Regions from separate parts of the Pseudomonas sp. S2_E02 genome, predicted to be linked through region 2. Evidence: predicted binding sites of a transcription regulator. Region 2 holds the regulator's gene; the other holds the start of a gene.
What was found. Region 2 encodes FliA, which starts transcription of late flagellar genes. Its sites were predicted from a motif close to CTAAAGTTTNNNNNNNNNNNGCCGNTAA; they were not measured.
Positions count from the first base shown of each region.

Region 1: the regulator FliA is predicted to act here: its motif matches at 2,711-2,738, upstream of AB4O01_RS14010 (flagellar protein MotY).

Region 1 is NZ_CP162761.1:3,128,295-3,132,714, reverse strand. It holds gene AB4O01_RS14030 (Panacea domain-containing protein) at 1-446, shown strand, start outside; gene AB4O01_RS14025 (hypothetical protein) at 448-861, shown strand; gene rnt (ribonuclease T) at 924-1,601, opposite strand; gene pyrC (dihydroorotase) at 1,598-2,644, opposite strand; gene AB4O01_RS14010 (flagellar protein MotY) at 2,805-3,713, shown strand; gene AB4O01_RS14005 (argininosuccinate synthase) at 3,843-4,420, shown strand, end outside.
Region 2 is NZ_CP162761.1:6,341,582-6,346,001, reverse strand. It holds gene AB4O01_RS28505 (chemotaxis protein CheA) at 1-610, opposite strand, end outside; gene AB4O01_RS28500 (protein phosphatase CheZ) at 665-1,453, opposite strand; gene AB4O01_RS28495 (chemotaxis response regulator CheY) at 1,472-1,843, opposite strand; gene fliA (RNA polymerase sigma factor FliA) at 2,011-2,751, opposite strand; gene fleN (flagellar synthesis regulator FleN) at 2,748-3,578, opposite strand; gene flhF (flagellar biosynthesis protein FlhF) at 3,695-4,420, opposite strand, start outside.

The sequences.
Region 1 (4,420 bases), 3.2 Mb from region 2:
TTCAAATGCCGAGTAGCTTGGACGTTGCGGATTATTTCCTCTGCCTGGAAGGGCATGAGGGCGAGATATCCAACCTCAAGATTCAAAAAATGGTTTATTACGCTCAAGGGTTCAGTCTGGCCGTCCTTGGTGAGGCTCTCTTCCCTGAAAAGCTGGAGGCGTGGATGCACGGGCCGGTGGTTCCGGATCTGTATCGAAGATTCAGCCAATTTGGATCGAGTGCCATTCCTCCTCCAAGTGATTTCAATCCAGATCTTTTCAGTGCCAAACAACAAAGTCTGCTCAACGAAGTATTCGACGTTTATGGCCAGTTTTCGGCGTGGAAACTACGTCAGTTGACGCATGAAGAAGCCCCTTGGCGTAGAAACTTCAAGGAAGGGGAGTTCAGCCGAGAAATTCCCGCCTGTGAGATGGAGGAGTATTTCCGGGAGCATTTGGTGAACTGAAATGGCCAAGTTCAAACGCAGGGAGCGCGATGCGGCAATTACAGTAACGGCACGGACGTCCACTATCGAAATAGATTCATCGGAAGCGCGACCTCCGGTTTTCTCATTTGAGTATTTGCAGAATGGCTGGTGCATTCAAGATTGCGAGGCCGTCGAACGGTCGAAAATGCTTGAGCGTCTGAGGATTCTGGGAAGAATGCCGTGGAGAGAATTGCGCAGAGAGCATAGGCATCGATATGGCTGTGAAACAATTGAGAGAAACAGTCTGAAAGTGGGAATTCCTGCTTTTTTGACAGGTGATGTCAGATTGCTTGTGTTTCGGGCTTTTGAACGTGTAGCGATGGTGGGATACAAGAGCCATCGGATTTTTTATGTCGTGTGGATTGATCGAGAATTTAAGCTCTATAAGCATTAAACAAAAAAACCGGCCCACGTGGCCGGTTTTTTTATGCGCGGGATTCACCCGACAACCCTCAATCAGTCGTCGAAATCTTCCCAGCCGCCCATCTGTTTCCAGCGGTTGACGATGCCGCAGAACAGCTCAGCGGTTTTCTCGGTGTCATAACGCGCCGAGTGCGCCTCGCGGCCGTCGAAATCGATGTCGGCGGCCTGGCAGGCTTTCGCCAGTACGGTTTGACCGTATGCCAGACCAGCCAGCGTCGCGGTGTCGAAGCTGGAGAATGGGTGGAACGGGTTGCGTTTCATGTCCAGACGCGCAACGGCTGCGTTCAGGAAGCCAAGATCGAAGCTGCTGTTGTGCCCGACCAGAATCGCGCGCTTGCAGCCATTGGCCTTCAGCGCCTTGCGAATGCCACGGAAGATGTCGGTCAGCGCGGTCTCTTCGCTGACAGCCATGCGCAGTGGATGGTCCAGCTTGATTCCGGTGAACTCCAGCGCCGCTGCTTCGATGTTGGCGCCTTCGAACGGCTCAACGCGGAAGAAGTAGGTGTGATCCGGGTATACAAAACCCTTTTCATCCATGGCGATGGTGGTCGCAGCAATCTCCAGCAACGCATCGGTGGCCGAGTTGAAGCCGCCGGTTTCTACGTCAACGACAACCGGCAGGTAGCCGCGAAAGCGTGCTGCCATCGGGTGGCGGGAACCGCCACCACCACTTTGACCGTCCAGTTCGTCGTCGAAATGGTCTTCACTCACGCGTGTTCCTCCAGCAGGCGCCAGCGCAGTTTTTCACCGGCGCGCAGCGGGATAACGGTCAGCTCGCCAAACGGCAGGCTGGTCGGGGCGGTCCATTCTTCACGAACCAGGGTGATGCGATCGGTGTTCGCCGGCAGGCCGTAGAAACGCGGGCCGTTGAGGCTGGCGAAGGCTTCGAGTTTGTCCAGCGCATTACGCTGTTCGAAGGCTTCGGCGTACATCTCGATGGCGGCGTACGCGGTGTAGCAGCCGGCACAGCCGCAAGCGGCTTCCTTGGCGTGCTGGGCGTGCGGCGCCGAGTCGGTGCCGAGGAAGAACTTCGCGCTGCCACTGGTGGCGGCGTCGAGCAGGGCTTCCTGGTGCGTATTGCGCTTGAGGATCGGCAGGCAATAGAAGTGTGGCCGAATCCCGCCCACCAGCATGTGGTTGCGGTTGTACAGCAGGTGATGCGCGGTGATGGTCGCGCCTACGTTGGCCGAAGCCTCGTTGACGAACTGCACGGCGTCACCGGTGGTGATGTGTTCAAACACCACTTTCAGCGTCGGGAAGCGCTCGACCACGCGGCGCATGTGCTCGTCGATGAAGATCTTTTCGCGGTCGAACACATCGACGTCGCCACGGGTGACTTCACCGTGGATCAGCAACGGCATGCCGACTTCGGCCATGGCTTCCAGTGCCGGGAAGATCTTGTCGATGCTGGTTACCCCGGAATCGGAGTTTGTGGTCGCGCCGGCCGGGTACAGCTTGGCTGCGTGCACAAAACCACTCGCCTTGGCTTCACGAATTTCTTCGGGCTGGGTGCGGTCGGTGAGGTACAGCACCATCAGCGGTTCGAAGCGACTGCCGGCCGGGCGGGCAGCGAGAATCCGCTGGCGATAGCCGTCGGCTTCAGCGGCGTTGCGCACCGGTGGTACCAGGTTGGGCATGATGATGGCGCGGCCAAAAGTGCGCGCAACATCGGCAACGGTATTGGTCAACACGGCACCATCGCGAAGATGAATGTGCCAGTCGTCGGGACGCAGCAGGGTCAGGCGGTCGGACATGAGGGGATTCCAGGCGGGTCAAACTGAGGCGAATGCTACCGGAAAAGACTCTTGCAGGCACTCGCTATCAAGTTTTGCCGGAACCTTCCGATATCCCGTAGGTATGCCGTAAACATAGTGTGAATCGGTCTTTGTGTTTCAGAAGCCAATGGAGCCTCCCGTGCGCCAGCGTTATTTAGCCTTGCTCAGTGTGTTTGCCAGCCTTCCGGCGATGGCGCTCACGTACCAGACCCGTCTGGAGAACATTGAGTGGACGGTCGCCGGCGACAAGTTCGAATGTCGTCTGACCCAACCGATCACTGATTTCGGCTCGGGTGAGTTCGTGCGCAAGGCCGGCGAGCAGGCGATATTCCGTCTGAACGCCTACAACGCCATGCTCGGCGGCGGCTCTGCAACGTTGCTGGCAGCGGCTGCGCCTTGGCAGCCGGGCCGTGGTGACATCAATCTGGGCTCTGTAAGGCTCGGCAGCGGCAACGTTTTGTTCAGCAGTTCGCAGTCCCAGGCCGGCGGTTTGATCAGTGGCCTGCTGGACGGTCGCAGCCCGGTCGTACGGCGCGCTTCAGGCGACGGCCGTGTCTCTGAAGTACGCCTGTTGCCGGTCAAGTTCAGCAAGGCCTTCAACGATTACCAGACATGTGTAGCGAAATTGCTGCCGCAGAATTTCGACCAGATCAAACAGTCGCAGATCGGCTTCCCCGGCGAGGGCGTTGACCTGGATCCTGCCGCTAAAGCCAAGCTGCAAGTGATGCTCGAATACATGAAGGCCGATCCGACGGTCAATCACATCGAACTCGACGGCCATTCCGACAACAGCGGTAATCGCCTGACCAACCGTGAACTGTCGCGCCGCCGCGCGCTGGCGGTGGTCGACTTCTTCAAGGCCAACGGCATTCAGGAATCGCAGATCACCGTGCGTTTCCATGGCGAGCAATATCCCATTGTGCCGAACACCAACGCGGCCAATCGCGCGAAGAACCGTCGGGTCAATGTCAAACTGGCGCGCGTGGCGCCGGTCGCGGCTCCGGCACCGCAAGCGAGCACGCCAGCCAATACTGCGGCGACTTCCTGACCCTCCGGTCATCGTCGCGCTCTCGACAGATTCTGTCGCTTTGTCGTCTTAAGCTGTCGCGCCTCTGTAAATTATCGCGTTTGGGCGGTAGACTCCTCGGCTTTCCGTAGAACCCCGTGGAGTGATGGCATGGCGGACGTAAACAAGGTCGTTCTGGCGTATTCCGGCGGCCTGGACACTTCGGTGATCCTCAAGTGGCTGCAGGATACTTATAACTGTGAAGTGGTGACCTTCACCGCTGATCTCGGTCAAGGCGAAGAGGTCGAGCCGGCCCGCGCCAAGGCTCAGGCCATGGGCGTCAAAGAAATCTACATCGACGACCTGCGCGAAGAGTTCGTGCGTGATTTCGTGTTCCCGATGTTCCGCGCCAACACCGTTTACGAAGGCGAGTACCTGCTGGGTACTTCCATCGCGCGTCCGCTGATCGCCAAACGTCTGATCGAAATCGCCAACGAAACCGGCGCTGACGCCATTTCCCATGGCGCCACCGGCAAGGGTAACGACCAGGTGCGTTTCGAACTGGGTGCCTACGCGCTCAAGCCAGGCGTGAAAGTGATCGCGCCTTGGCGTGAGTGGGACCTGCTGTCCCGCGAGAAGCTGATGGACTACGCCGAGAAGCACGCGATCCCGATCGAGCGTCACGGCAAGAAGAAGTCCCCGTACTCGATGGACGCCAACCTGCTGCACATCTCCTATGAAGGCGGCGT
Region 2 (4,420 bases):
ACGACTCGAACTCGGCGTCAGTGATTTCGTCGCTCGCGGCTTCAGCGGCCGTTTGCGCAGTTGCAACAGCGGCCGGGGCTTCAGCTTCAGCCTTGACGGCGTTCAGCGAGTCCAGCAGTTGTTCAAATTCGTTATCGGTGATGTCGCCCGACGCGTCGCCTTCGACGACCAGTTCTTCGATCATCTCGGCCACCGGCGATGCCGGGGCGGCATCCGCCGATTGCGGTTCGGCCAGACGCGCCAGGGCGGCCAGCAGTTCCGGGGTAGCGGCGGTGATCGGTGCACGCTCACGGACTTCGCTGAACATGCTGTTCACCGCGTCCAGTGCTTCGAGGACAACGTCCATCAGTTCTGCATCAACGCGACGCTCACCCTTGCGCAGGATGTCGAACACGTTTTCGGCGATGTGACAGCACTCCACCAGCTCGTTGAGCTGAAGGAAGCCGGCGCCCCCTTTTACAGTGTGGAAACCGCGAAAAATTGCGTTGAGCAGATCTGCGTCATCCGGACGGCTTTCCAGCTCGACCAGTTGTTCGGACAGTTGCTCAAGAATCTCGCCGGCCTCAACCAGGAAATCCTGAAGGATCTCTTCATCGGCGCCGAAGCTCATTAATGGGGTGCTCCTACAGGTCTAAAAACCCAAAAAACCTAAAATTCCACAACTCTAGAATCCGAGGCTGGATAACAAATCGTCCACATCGTCCTGACCGGACACAACGTCTTCTCGTTTATCGGCATGAATCTGCGGACCTTCACCCTGCGAGAGATGTTTTTGTGGATCTTTTTCTGCAAGCATCGCGGCGCGGTCATGTTCGATGCCCGCAAAGCGGTCGACCTGACTGGCCATGAGCACGAGTTTGAGCAAATTGCTTTCGACTTCGGTGACCAGTTGGGTCACACGCTTGATCACCTGACCGGTCAGGTCCTGGTAATCCTGGGCCAGCAGGATGTCGTTGAGATTGCTCGACACCGCACGGTTGTCCGTGCTGCTGCGTGACAGAAAACCGTCGACCCGGCGCGCCAGCTCGCGGAACTCTTCAGCCCCGACCTCGCGACGCATGAAGCGACCCCAATCGGCGCTCAAGGTCTGCGCTTCATCAGCCAGACTGTTGACCACCGGCGTGGCGCTTTCCACCAGATCCATGGTGCGGTTGGCCGCGGCTTCTGTCAGCTTGACCACATAGCCCAGGCGTTCGGTGGCGTCGGTGATTTGCGACACTTCCTCGGCCTGCGGCATGTTCGGATCGATCTGGAAGTTGACGATCGCACTGTGCAGTTCACGTGTGAGCTTGCCGACTTCCTGGTACAGGCCACGGTCACGGGTCTGATTGAGCTCATGGATCAGTTGCACAGCGTCGCCGAACCTGCCTTTTTCAAGGCTTTCGACCAGTTCGACCGCGTGTTTTTTCAGGGTCGACTCGAAATCGCCCTGTGAAGATTCGTTATGCTCCATAGCTCCCCCGCGCGTTCATCAGCCGATGCGTTCGAAAATCTTCTCGATTTTGTCTTTCAACGCCTGAGCCGTGAAAGGTTTGACTACGTAGCCGTTTACACCAGCCTGAGCGGCTTCAATGATCTGCTCGCGCTTGGCTTCTGCAGTCACCATCAGCACTGGCAAGTGCTTGAGTTTTTCATCGGCACGCACGTGACGCAGCAGGTCGATACCGGTCATGCCCGGCATGTTCCAGTCCGTTACCAGAAAGTCGATGCTTCCGCTGTTGAGCACTGGAATGGCAGTCACGCCATCATCCGCCTCGACAGTGTTGGTGAACCCCAGATCACGCAGCAGGTTCTTGATGATCCGCCGCATCGTTGAGAAGTCATCAACGATGAGGATTTTCATGTTCTTGTCCAATTCGACCTCCAAGCAGTCTTAAACGCGCCCAGCACCTGGACGCGCCATTTCAATCATTCCGGCGTAGCACTCGAAGACTGTCTGGAGCACAACAGAGCAAGACCGGTGCCGTTCATCACCGCACCAGCCTCGTTCGCAGTGTCCCCACACTGCCTTCAGCGCGCTCGCCACTCCCCCAAACGCCCCCGCAAACGGGCCGCGCACTGGCTGTGTAACTGGCTGACCCGCGATTCACTGACGCCAAGGACTTCACCGATCTCCTTGAGGTTCAGCTCTTCGTCGTAGTACAGCGCCAACACCAGTCGCTCACGCTCCGGCAAATTGGCAATCGCGTCCGCCAACGCTGCCTGGAAACGTTCATCTTCCAGATCGCGTGACGGCTCCATATGAGCACTCGCGCCATCCTCGTGCAGCCCTTCGTGTTCGCCGTCCTGCAACAGGTCGTCGAAACTGAACAGGCGACTGCCCAAGGTGTCATTCAAAATCCCGTAGTAATCGTCGAGACTCAATTGGAGTTCGGCCGCAACCTCGTGATCTTTAGCATCACGGCCGGTTTTAGCTTCAATTGAGCGAATCGCGTCGCTGACCATACGGGTATTGCGGTGAACCGAGCGTGGCGCCCAGTCCCCTTTGCGCACTTCGTCGAGCATCGCGCCGCGGATTCGTATGCCCGCGTACGTTTCGAAACTGGCGCCTTTGCTGGCGTCGTATTTGGTCGAGACTTCAAGCAGGCCGATCATCCCGGCCTGGATCAGGTCTTCGACCTGCACACTCGCCGGCAAGCGCGCCAGCAAGTGGTAGGCAATGCGTTTGACCAGTGGCGCGTAACGCTCGATCAACTCGTACTGCGCGTCACGTGCCGACTTCTTGTAGTAGTTCATACCGCTTGCGGTCATAGCACGGGCCCTGCCGTTTGCTGCACGAGGCGCTCGACGAAAAACTCAAGGTGGCCACGCGGGTTGGCGGGCAGCGGCCAGGTGTCGACCTTCTGCGCGATCGCCTTGAACGCCAGCGCGCACTTGGAACGCGGAAAGGCTTCGTACACCGCGCGCTGCTTCTGCACCGCTTTACGCACGCTTTCGTCGTAAGGCACGGCGCCGACGTATTGTAGGGCCACGTCAAGGAAGCGATCCGTGACCTTGGTCAACTTGGCGAACAGGTTGCGCCCTTCCTGCGGGCTCTGCGCCATGTTGGCGAGGACGCGGAAGCGGTTCATGCCGTAATCGCGGTTGAGCAGTTTGATCAGCGCGTAGGCGTCAGTGATCGAGGTCGGCTCATCGCAGACCACCAGCAACACTTCTTGCGCGGCGCGAACAAAACTGACTACCGAGTCACCAATACCCGCAGCGGTATCGATCACCAGTACATCGAGATTGTCACCGATGTCGCTGAACGCCTGAATCAGGCCGGCATGTTGCGCCGGGCTCAGGTGCACCATGCTCTGGGTGCCGGACGCCGCCGGCACGATGCGAATGCCACCAGGGCCTTGCAACAGCACGTCGCGCAGCTCGCACCGGCCTTCGATGACGTCGGCCAGCGTGCGTTTAGGGGTCAGCCCCAACAATACGTCAACGTTCGCCAGACCCAGGTCGGCGTCCAGCAGCATGACCCGACGGCCAAGCTCTGCCAGCGCCAGCGACAAGTTCACTGACACGTTAGTCTTGCCGACGCCACCTTTGCCGCCGGTCACCGCGATCACCTGTACGGGATGCATGCTGCCCATGTTATTTCTTTACCTTGTCTTGCATAGACGGAGGCCACATTACTGGCTGCGCGTTCACAACCGGAACAATGCATGGCAGACCATCGATGTAGGTACAAAAACTGTTCATGAATACCTCAGCCTACCTGCTTGGTCGGGCTGTGATAGATATCAGCGAACATGTCAGCCATGGCTTCTTCGCTGGGTTCTTCCTGCATTTGCACGCTGACGGCGCGGCTGACCAGTTGATGACGGCGCGGCAGATGCAAATCATCCGGAATCCGTGGGCCATCGGTCAGGTACGCGACCGGCAATTCATGACTGATCGCCAGGCTCAACACTTCGCCAAGGCTGGCCGTTTCATCCAGTTTAGTCAGGATGCAGCCGGCAAGCCCGCAACGCTTGTAACTGTGATAAGCGGCGGTTAGAACCTGTTTCTGGCTGGTGGTTGCCAAGACCAGATAATTTTTTGAACGAATGCCACGCCCGGCCAGACTTTCCAGCTGCATGCGCAGGGCCGGATCGCTGGCTTGCAGGCCGGCAGTATCGATCAATACCACGCGTTTGCGCAGCAGTGGATCCAGCGCTTGCACCAGCGATTGGCCCGGATCGACATGGGTCACTGGCACATTGAGAATGCGGCCCAGCGTCTTCAGTTGTTCCTGAGCGCCGATACGGAAACTGTCCATGCTCACCAGCGCGACATTCTGCGCGCCGTATTTCAGCACATAACGCGCGGCCAGCTTGGCGAGTGTAGTGGTCTTGCCCATGCCGGCAGGACCGACCATGGCAATGATACCGCCCTCTTCCAGTGGCTCGACTTCCGGTACGGCAATCATCCGGGCCAGATGCGCGAGCAGCAT